2 regions of the Spiribacter vilamensis genome follow, and region 1 is predicted to be linked to the other one. Evidence: predicted binding sites of a transcription regulator. Region 1 holds the regulator's gene; the other holds the start of a gene.

Evidence for each region. The regulator sigma-54, encoded in region 1, starts transcription at its own class of promoters, with help from an activator protein. The targets are predictions, from matches to a motif close to TGGCANGNTNCNTGCTT.
Region 2: the regulator sigma-54 is predicted to act here: its motif matches at 1,772-1,788, upstream of EV698_RS07370 (putative urea ABC transporter substrate-binding protein).

The regions. Positions count from the first base shown of each region.
Region 1 covers NZ_SHLI01000001.1:96,120-101,485, forward strand. Annotated here, with positions in the region: gene EV698_RS00545 (HPr kinase/phosphorylase) at 1-390, opposite strand, end outside; gene EV698_RS00550 (PTS sugar transporter subunit IIA) at 387-863, opposite strand; gene hpf (ribosome hibernation-promoting factor, HPF/YfiA family) at 869-1,195, opposite strand; gene EV698_RS00560 (RNA polymerase factor sigma-54) at 1,218-2,690, opposite strand; gene lptB (LPS export ABC transporter ATP-binding protein) at 2,707-3,438, opposite strand; gene lptA (lipopolysaccharide transport periplasmic protein LptA) at 3,444-3,962, opposite strand; gene lptC (LPS export ABC transporter periplasmic protein LptC) at 3,946-4,503, opposite strand; gene EV698_RS00580 (KpsF/GutQ family sugar-phosphate isomerase) at 4,505-5,366, opposite strand, start outside.
Region 2 covers NZ_SHLI01000001.1:1,468,956-1,474,321, forward strand. Annotated here, with positions in the region: gene EV698_RS07355 (hypothetical protein) at 1-318, shown strand, start outside; gene EV698_RS07365 (sugar phosphate isomerase/epimerase family protein) at 798-1,646, shown strand; gene EV698_RS07370 (putative urea ABC transporter substrate-binding protein) at 1,858-2,937, shown strand; gene EV698_RS07375 (creatininase family protein) at 2,937-3,770, shown strand; gene EV698_RS07380 (glutamine synthetase family protein) at 3,767-5,221, shown strand; gene speB (agmatinase) at 5,240-5,366, shown strand, end outside.

The sequences.
Region 1 (5,366 bases):
CCGATCCGGCGAGATGATGATTTGCGGGATCCGGATGCCGGCGATCACAACCGACTGCCAGTCCGTTTCCGATGTCGCGGGGCGCCGATCCCGGGTCAGTTCGACCGCCCAGTCGATGGACGCACTCGCAGCGATGGCGGCCTGACCAAAGCGCCGGGTGACATCGAACAACCCCGGTCCGCGCAGGCACAGCAAGCCCGGCTTTTCAGCGGGTGACCGTCCGATTAAGCGACCTCCGGTGGCCTGGACATCCACCGCGTCATCCGCCACCAGCCGATGCCCGTCACGCAGCAGCATCAGGGCGGTATCGCTCTTGCCCATGCCGGATGCGCCCCGCAAAAGCACTCCGATACCGTTGATGCTTACCAGCGTGCCCGGGATCTGGCTCATTCGCCGGCATTCCCGTTATTCTCACCCGTTATCACCGCGTAGAGCTCGGCGTCGCTACTGCAGTTCCGCAGCCGGTCGCAGAGCGCCTCATCCCGGAACATTTCCGCCAGCCGCGCGAGGATGCGCAGATGCTCGTCGTTGCTGTGCTCCGGCACCAGTAGTGCGAGGAGCAGATCCACGGGTTGTCGATCAGCGGCATCGAAGTTGATGGGGGTGGACAGCCTGATCAGTGCCGCTCGCGACGATTCGATGTCGGGACTGCGCGTGTGTGGTAATGCCACGCCACGCCCGAGACCGGTGCTGCCAAGGCGCTCGCGGACCGTTAGCCCCTCGAAGATGTTGCGCGTCGCCTCGCTCCCCGCGGGGACATCAGCCATGAGCTGTTCGCTCAGGCGCTCCAGGGCACGCTTTTTACTGGTGGCGGTCACGCCGCAGCGTGTCCGCCCTGCCGAGAGCAGTCGGGTAAGCTCCATAGCGATCAGTCTTCCAGATTGTCGCCGACACGTCCCTGCTCGCGGTGATGGTCGCTGCGCTTTTCCTTGTGCTTGACGACCTGCCGATCCAGTTTGTCGACCAGCAGGTCGATGGCGGCATACATTTCTTCTGCCGAGGAGTCGGCAAACAGTCGGGCGCCACTGACCACCACGGTCGCCTCGGCCTTTCGGGTGTTTGTCTCCACGGTCAGTATCGTGTGTACATCGACCACGTGATCGAAATGGCGTTCGAGGCGCTGGAACTTCTCCTCGACGTAGTCACGGAGTGCGTCGGTGATGTCGACATGATGGCCGGTGATGTCGATTTTCATGATTTCCCCTCTTGTTTTCTTTTCAACACGGACGTTTGCGTTCCGTCGACGACGCAATGCCCATGACTTCCCGGTATTTGGCGACGGTCCGGCGTGCGACGTGGATGCCCTCGTCGCGAAGGATGTCAGTAAGTCGTGAGTCGCTGAGTGGCCGGGCGGGATTTTCCGCAGCGACCTGGCGCCGGATCCTGGCGCGGATGGCGGTGGCCGAGCATTCACCGCCATCGGCGGTGGGGACATGGCTCGAGAAGAAATGCTTGAACTCGAGCGTGCCCTGGGGGGTGAGCATGTATTTGCGGGAGGTTATCCGTGAGACCGTGGATTCGTGCATCTCGATCGCCTCGGCGACATCGCGCAACACCAGCGGCTGCATGGCCTCTTCACCATACTCCAGAAATCCCTGCTGGCGCGCGACGATGCACTCGGCCACCCGTTGCAGTGTCTCGCCGCGGGACTGGAGGCTTTTGATGAGCCAGCGCGCCTCCTGCAGATGCTCGCGCAGGAGGTTGTTATCGTGGCCGCCATCGCCGCGCCGCACCAGGCTGGCGTAGTAGTCATTGATGCGGATCCGCGGGGTTGCCTCGGGATTGATCTCGACCTCCCAGCGGCCATGGATCCGCCGGACCCGGCAGTCGGGAATGACGTACTCGGTCCGTGTCTCACCGAATCGTGACCCGGGATGCGGATCGAGCTGGCGGATGAGCCGCAGCGCCTCGTCCAGCGTCGCCTGATCCACGCCGAGCCGATCCCGGAGCGTCGACTGCTGACCGGGGCTGAACAGTTTCCAGTCCGCATCAATGGCACGCCGCGCGACTTCGCGGCAGGGGGTCTCGGCCGGCATTGCATCGATCTGGATACGCAGTGCCTGACGGACGTCAGGCGCCGCGACGCCGACGGGATCCATGTGCTGGAGGATAGTCAGCACCGCATTCACATCGTCCTCGTCGATATCGCCGTTATCACCGAGCGTTTCCAGCAGCTCGACCACGGGTTCGGTGAGATGGCCGCGCTCGTCCAGTGCGTCGATCAACGCCGCGGCGATCCGCCGGTCTCGCTCCCCGAGACTCGAGAGATCGACCTGCCATTGCAGATGATCCCGCAGCGAGGCGGACGGAGACGCGTGACGATCAAGGGAGTCGTCGCTACCCCCCGGTTCATCCCAGTGATCGGCGACCGCGATGCCCTCACCGAATCCCGTGGCATCGGTGGCGTTTGATCCGAGCACCGCCTCCGACGGGTCCAGTGAAGAGGTGCTCGGCGCCTCTGGTGGCTCTTCGGTAGCCGAGGCGTCGGTTTCTTCGTCCGGCTCGAGCATTACGTTCGATTCGAGCGCATCGCGGATCTCCAGGCTCAGCTCGGCAGCCGGCAGCTGCAGCAGCCGGATCGCCTGCTGCAGCTGCGGCGTCATGGTCAGCTGCTGACTTGCCCGAAGTTCAAGCGATTGCTTCATTATTACCGTGCCTTCAATTGACGAGCCAAGCCTAACGCCGGGCATGACCCCGTCGCCAGTGTCAGAGGTGGAAGTCCTCGCCGAGGTAGACGGCACGAACCTCGGCGTTATCGAGAATCGTATCGGGGGTGCCGTCGGCGATAACCCGCCCGGCGTTCAGAATGCTCGCCCGATCGACGAGTGCCAGTGTCTCGCGAACATTGTGGTCGGTAATCAAAACGCCGATGCCGCGGTCGGACAGATGGCGGACGATGGCCTTGATATCACCGACGGAAATCGGGTCGACGCCCGCGAACGGCTCGTCGAGCAGGATGAAGCGGGGATCGGCGGCGAGCGCCCGCGCTATCTCGACGCGACGGCGCTCTCCGCCCGAGAGGCTGATACCGGACTGATTGCGCAGATGGCCGATGCTGAATTCATCCATCAAGGCATCGGCCTGCTTGAACCTCGCTATACGCGAGAGGTCGCTCCGGGTCTCGAGGACAGCGATCAGGTTGTCGATCACTGACAGGCGTCGGAACACGGATGCCTCCTGGGGCAGATATCCGATCCCGAGCCGGGCCCGGGCATGCATGGGCAGCCCGGTGATGTCCCGGCCATCCAGCCAGATCTCGCCGCCGTCGGCGCGGATCAGGCCCACGATCATGTAAAAGCTCGTGGTTTTGCCTGCACCGTTGGGGCCGAGCAACCCCACGATCTCGCCGCTCTGCAGCCCGATGGATACCGCATCCACCACCGGGTTGCCGCGATAGGCCTTGGACAGCCCGTGTGCCTCGAGTCGGTTGGCGGTCATCCGGGTCAATCCGATGCCGGCGTGACACTGACGTTGACACGCTCGCCCTCGTCATCGCCGCGCTCCGCCACCGTGCGGTTTTCCTGCGGATAGTGGGTAATGATGCGTCCGGTGACGGTGTTGTCCCCCTGCCAGAGGCGTCCCCCCCGCCGGAGGACGAGGCGTTCCGGGCCGGCGGCAAAATACTCCATGCGCGGCGCCTCGGCGCGCCGGGCGGCCGCGTCGTCCAGGGTTTGCCGGTAGGTGGCGGGCTCGCCGTCCACGGTGACGCGTTCGAGTTGCCCGCCATCATTGGCGTAGACGTGCATGACGTCGCCCTTGATGCGGAGCGTACCGCGGGTCAGGACAACATCACCGCGGTAGATGCTGATGCCTTCGGCATCATCGACTTCGGCGCTGTCGGCGACGATCTCCACCGGGGGGGCGGTGGACTCGTCGCTGCTGTCCTGGCCATGGGCTACTGGCAGCCCGATCAGAAAAGCAAGAATAACGCCGGTCAGACGGTGCTCAGGATGAAGCGGCATCGTGGTGTCCCTCTACATTGTTCAGTAGCTCGATCCGACGCTCGTCTAGCCAGGCGCGGGCGCCGACGGCATCAATCCGGGTATCCGGTTGAGTCAGCGTCACGGCGCGATCGGTCTCGGCATAGCGAGCGGGTATGTCCAGTTCCAGCAGTGAGGTCGTCAGACGGGTCCAGCCCGAGCGGCGCTGACGCTCCATCACGACGTCTCCGGTCAGTCGGGCCCGCGTTCGTTCGGGACCGATCCAGGCGTGGTTGGAGCTTCCCCGCCACGGTGCCCCGTTGTCCGTTTCCATTCGCCACTCCGGCGATACCAGCCGCCAGGCGTTGTCGTGACGGTTATGGCGCGCATCCGGGGAGCGTACGCGCCAGGCAATCCGACCCTCGCCATCCGTGGTGGTGAGTGTGACATCGCGGGCATAGGCGTCCAGGGCAGGGTCGGGGCTCGCGGTATCGGCGCCATCATCGTCGCCAGATCCCACTATCCGCCAGCCGATCAGTGTCGCCAGGATCATCGCCAGCAGGCCGATGGCCACGCGGCGCATTTCAGACGACGCCCGCGCGCAGCAGGTCGTGCATGTTCAGCGCGCCGGACAGGCACCCCGAGGCGTCGTTGACAAGCAGACCGTTGATACTGTGTCGCTCCATGACGGCCAGCGCCTCGGCAGCGAGCTGAGAGGCTTCCACGCAACGCGGGTCGGGCGTCATGACGGTGTCGATTGCCGTGGCATGGACATCCACACCCTCGTCGAGCGCCCGGCGCAGATCACCGTCGGTAAAAATGCCCATCACCCGTTGGTCGGAATCGACCACCGCGGTCATGCCCAGGCCCTTGCGAGTCATCTCCAGCAGCGCATCCGCCATGGCTGTACCCGGAGAGACGGCGGGAATCGCCTCGCCGGTGTGCATCAGGTCCTCGATACGCAGTAGCAGGCGTCGACCGAGACGGCCGCCGGGGTGGGAACGGGCGAAGTCCTCGGCGGTAAAGCCGCGCGCATCGAGCAGCGCAATCGCGAGTGCATCACCCATGGCGAGGGCGGCGGTGGTGCTCGCCGTGGGTGCCAGTCCCAGGGGGCAGGCCTCGGCATCGACGCCGGCATCGAGATGAACATCCGCGGCACTGGCAAGTGTGGACCCGGCGTTGCCGGTGATGGTGATCAGATCGAGGCCGCGCCGCTTGATGGCCGGCAGCAGTCGGTTGATTTCCTCGGTCTCCCCGGAGTTGGAAAGGGCGATGATGCAATCGCCGGACGTGATCATGCCCAGGTCACCGTGGCCGGCCTCGCCCGGGTGGACGAAGAATGCGGGCGTGCCGGTGCTCGCCAGGGTCGCGGCCAGCTTGCCGCCGATATGCCCGGATTTACCCATTCCCAGCACGACCACGCGCCCGCTACAGGCGAGGAGGATC
Region 2 (5,366 bases), 1.4 Mb from region 1:
GACGATCTTCGATGGCATGCGGACGAATTTGAGGAAGGCACATCTTTCGCCTTCCTGGTTATCGCCCCTCGTCAACGTCTCTGCAATGGCTGTCTCTACCTGTTCCCGACCCAAAGCCCCGACCACGACATCGAGGCCTATCTATGGATCCGATCCGACTTGGATGGCGTAATCGCCAAGCCGATGGAAGAACAGATCATTGCCTGGGTGACAGATGCATGGCCGTTCCAGCATGTGGCCTGGCCAGGTCGGGACTGTGCGATCGAGGACTGGTATCAACGCGGTTATGCTAACTACTATTCCCGACTGCGAGATTAGCGTCCGTTGCCGATGGTGCACGCAGAATTTCCAGAGAGCGGTCAAGGAACGACTCGATCCGCTCGAGTAGCTCCGGTGACAGAGATACCCGCTTCGATCGCCGATCGGCTGGATCGGTCTCCTGCACTAGAAGCCCCTCCCGAATAGCTCGATCGACGTACTTGACTGCGGTCCGACGACTAACCCTTGGCATGAAATCGTAGAGCTCGGTCTTGCGCGGTGACCGATCTCGAGACAACCACAGGCGGGTAAAGAGATCTGAATAGTGGAGGTCATAATAGGCCTCGCCGCCCACGATCTCACCCCAGGATGCGTCGATGTTCTGCAGTGTCAGCACAAACCAGCAGCGGTCCGAGTCGGAGTACGTCCTTGTCATGGAATCTCGATCGTCCTCTTCTATGTGAGTTGACCTCTCATCCCTTTACAGTGCCGCAGATGGGTGAAACTATAAATGCACTTTTGCATGTATCGGTGTCAATTTGAAACTTGAAATCTTCAGGGCACTCTGGGGAACCGACGGAAACCTGATGAAAGCGGCACAAGAGGCTCTAGATGCCGGTTTTGATGGTATTGAGTCCCCCGCGCCTGAGGATGACCATGGCTATCGTCAGATCATGGATATGCGGGAAAAAACAGGGCTTTTATGGAACGCTGAAATTTGTAGCGGTGGGGGCTATGTACCCCAACGCAACTTGAGCGTTCATGAGCACTTGATGAACCTCCGATCCGCTTTTACTTATCTGAAAGCACTGGAACCCCAACGAATCAATTGTATTGCAGGTCTGGATGCCTGGCCTTCCGACGTTGTCGTTGATTTCTACCAACGCGCACTTGACCTTGCCGATAGCAATGCGTTGAACGTCTTGTTTGAAACGCATCGAAGCCGCCCGATGTTCACACCCTGGGGTACACAGCGGTTGCTGGAAATCCTACCCGAGTTGGAGATTACCGCTGATATCAGCCATTGGTGCGTTGTCAGTGAACGACTAATGGATACAGAGCTGGACATCATCCATGACATTGCCCCACACGTGCGCCATATCCACGCCCGCGTGGGCTACGACCAAGGGCCTCAGGTGCCCCACCCGGCAGCGCCAGAGTACGCAGATGCACTGGCGAGCCATGAATGCTGCTGGACATTATTCTGGGAAGCTCAAAGAGCGAGTAGCCACGATACGATCACAATGACACCCGAGTTCGGTATTGATGGCTACCTCCACCACTTGCCATTCACAGACGTTCCGGTCGCCGATCTTTGGTCGGTAAACCAATGGATGGCAAATCGATTGCGCGCACAGTTTGGCAAGTGGCAACGAGCGAGTGACTGACCAAGCACCATCCTGTTGCACAACGCCGCCCGGTTGCCACCTGATGGTGCAGAGACGGCCTTCATAAGGATTCCCTGCTTCTCCCGTTCCCGCGCAACCCCCTGAAACCAAAGCGCAGGCTGCATTGGCATCCAAATTGCAACGCCTTATGTGTTAGCAATATTACATGCAATAAAACCACCACTATCAGGTTCTCATCAGGGAGTTCATCATGATTTTCAGCACCCGCTTGAAAACATTCGTTGCGGCGTCAACGCTAGGCATCGCCGCAATCGGGCCGTCTTCGACGATGGCCCAGGAGACACCGACCTTCGACATCGGCTGGACGGTTTATGTTGGCTGGATGCCTTTTGCGTACATGGAACGAGAGGGGATTATCGATAAATGGGCCGACCGTTACGACATCGATATCAACCTGATTCAGGTCAACGACTATATCGGTGGAATTAACCTGTATACGTCGGGCCGCTATGACGGCGTGACCATGACCAATATGGACGCCCTCACCATCCCCGCGGCCAACGGCAAAGACTCAACATCCCTTTTCATTACCGATTACTCAAACGGCAATGACGCGGTTGTACTCAAAAACGGGGACTCGATGAGTGATATCGCAGGGCGTGACGTTTACCTCGTACAGTATTCGGTATCTCACTACACCCTCGCGCGCGCCCTACAGAAGGCCGACATGAGCGAGCGCGATATCAACACGATCAACACCTCGGATGCCGATATTGTCGGGGTTTTCGAACAGTCAGGCGTCAATGCAGTAACAGCCTGGAACCCACAACTCGGTGAGATCGCCGAGCACCCCGATGCCAACGTGGTTTTCGACTCAAGCGAGATCCCGGGCGAGATTCTCGACATGATGGTCGTCGATACCGAAACCCTGGAGGAATACCCGGAGTTGGGTAAAGCGTTGACGGGTGCCTGGTATGAAACCATGGCCATCATGTATGGCGATGATCAGGGTGCGCGCGAATCGGCGCGGTCCCTAATGGCTGAGGCCGCCGGAACCGATCTTGCAGGCTACAACACGCAGCTTGAAGCGACATTCATGTTCGATACACCCGAGAAGAAACTCGCGTTCGCGACGGACGAGGAGCTGGTCGAGTCGATGGACTTCGTCCGCCAGTTCTCTGCCCGTCACGCCCTGCTCGGTGAGAGTGTCACCGATCCAGGTTTTATCGGCATTGCTTTCCCTGAAGGCTCAACGCTCGGCAATGAGGACAACATTCAGCTGCGCTTTAGCAACGAGTACATCCGCATGGCGGCTGAGGATGAGCTCTGATGCTCCAGACCACCGGATACTTTGGCGTCGGTGGAGGGCTGGCTGGCCGCCAGCCCGTCCTCTGGGAGCGCATGACGTGGAAAAGCATTCAGGCGATGCACGCCAGAGGGGAGAGGCTGGTCGCCCTCCCGGTCGGTGCGACAGAACAGCATGGTCCGCATCTTCCCCTATCCACGGATACAGCGATTGCATCCGCAGTCTGCGGTTATGCCTCGGCTTTAACAGGTGTACCGGTCTTACCCGCCATTTCTTATGCGGTCTCAGTTGGTCACACCCAGCACTGGCCCGGAACGGTGTCACTAACGCATGAAACACTCGCCCTTTCCATACGCGAAGCCTACGAATGGATCCATTCAGCGGGTTTTGACCGGATCCTGATCGTCAATTCCCACTTCGGCAACGCCGCCACACTCCAGGTCGCAATAGACCGACTGCGATACGAGTACGGGGAAAAGCTACAGATCGGTCTTGTCGAAACCTACTTCGTGACGGATCAGGTTAAGGAATATTTTCTGAGCGATGGGGACGACATTCATGCCAACCGGGCTGAAACCGACCTGATGCTCCATATCGATCCGGACGCCTGTGTCATGGAAGCGGTGGAGGATGACGAGGACCGAACAGCCGGAACCGTTTTCAGTTACGTCGTACCGCGAACCAGCCGTAACGGCGTGACTGGACGCCCAAGTCTCGGCAACGCGGATCGCGGTGCCGAACTACTCGAAGAAATGGGCCAAGGCCTTGCTTCGATACTTGAAACGGCACGTACCGAGGAGGCACCGCTCCAGTGGTCCTCACAGCAAGGCAACCAACAAGGAACGACGCAAAGATGAGCGCCACCATTAGTGATCAACGCATCAACCGACTGATCGAGTCGGGTAATCCGTCTCCCGGTGCGCCCGCAGACATTGTCGAAGATCCGGAGCGAGTCGCTGCGGTTAAAGCCGAATTGCAGGCAGCCGGCGTGGAATACTGCTACGCGAGTTACGTGGATATCCATGGGCGCCCCAAAGCGAAGTGCACTCCCATCGAGAAGTTCGAGAAGATGTGCGCGGGCTCCGAACTCTTCACTGTCGGTGCCATGGAGGGGATGGGCCTTTCCGGACCACAGGAAGACGAGTGTGCCGCGGTGCCGGACCTCGACACCGGCGTCATATTGCCCTGGGACCGTTCTCGCGCCTGGTTTACCGGCCAGCTCTACTACCATGGCGAGCCATATCCCAACGATAGCCGGGTCATTCTCAAGAGGATGGTTGAACGGGCCGAAGCCCGGGGCATAAGAGTCAACCTGGGGTTTGAGCCGGAGTACTACGTCCTGCGCGGCGAGTCGGGCAACGGGCTCGACACCATCACGCAGGATTATTTCGGTGTTTGTCCTGCTTACGACATCGACCTCACCGAAGACGCCTTCCCTTACCTCTCTCGCATGCGCAAATACATGGATGAGCTGGGCTGGAACGTTTACTCATTCGATCAGGAGGGCGGTAACGGCCAGTACGAGTTCGACTTTGGTTATACCGATATCATGAGCAGTGCCGACCAGTTTGTTTTCATGCGGCTCATGGCCAAACGGGTCGCTCATGACTTTAATGCTCGTGCGAGTTTCATGCCGAAACCGTTCGCGACCGAGTTCCGCAGCGGTGCACACTTCAATATTTCCCTTGAGGATATGGAGACCGGCGAAAACCTGTTCGCACCGGGGGACAATCCCGACCCGATGGCACAGATGCATGGAATCAACTTCTCGCGCCTGGCCTTCAACTTCACTGCCGGAGTCCTCCGACATGCCGGCGCCATCACGGCCCTGACCTGCCCCACCTACAACTCCTACCAGGGCCTGCTCGCGCAGGGCGAGATGGTGGATCAATCATGGGCGCCGGTTGTTATCGCCTACGGCCGCAATAATCGCTCTGCCATGCTACGCATGCCAGCCAATCGTTATTGCATTGAAAACCGCGCACCGGATATGAGCTGTAACCCGTATCTGGCAGCCGCTATGCACATCGCAGCGGGACTGGAAGGCATCGATGAAGACCTCGATCCAGGCAAGCCACTCAACGACAATGCTTACGATCTCGGAGATATGCCTCTGTCGGAGCAAAAGGAGGCACTACTGCCTCGCACGCTACTTCACGCGCTTGAGGCGTTTGATGCCGATCCGCTGGTCGAGGACGTGCTCGGCGAATTCAAATCTATTTACGTGCGCCAGAAGCTGGGTGAATGGGAAAGCGAATTCTATCGGATCGGTGACGAGCATCGGCGCCGGACACTCTGGACCGTTTAAAATACTCGAGGGTTTTCGATGAGTGAAAAGACTGCCTCATTCGGGCGATTTCTGCATTCCGGAGGATTCCCCGGCAGCTTTCTGGGCGCACCACGCGTGGTGCCTACGCCAGAGGCTCTGGCGGAACACCCCGGCGCCGCCGCCG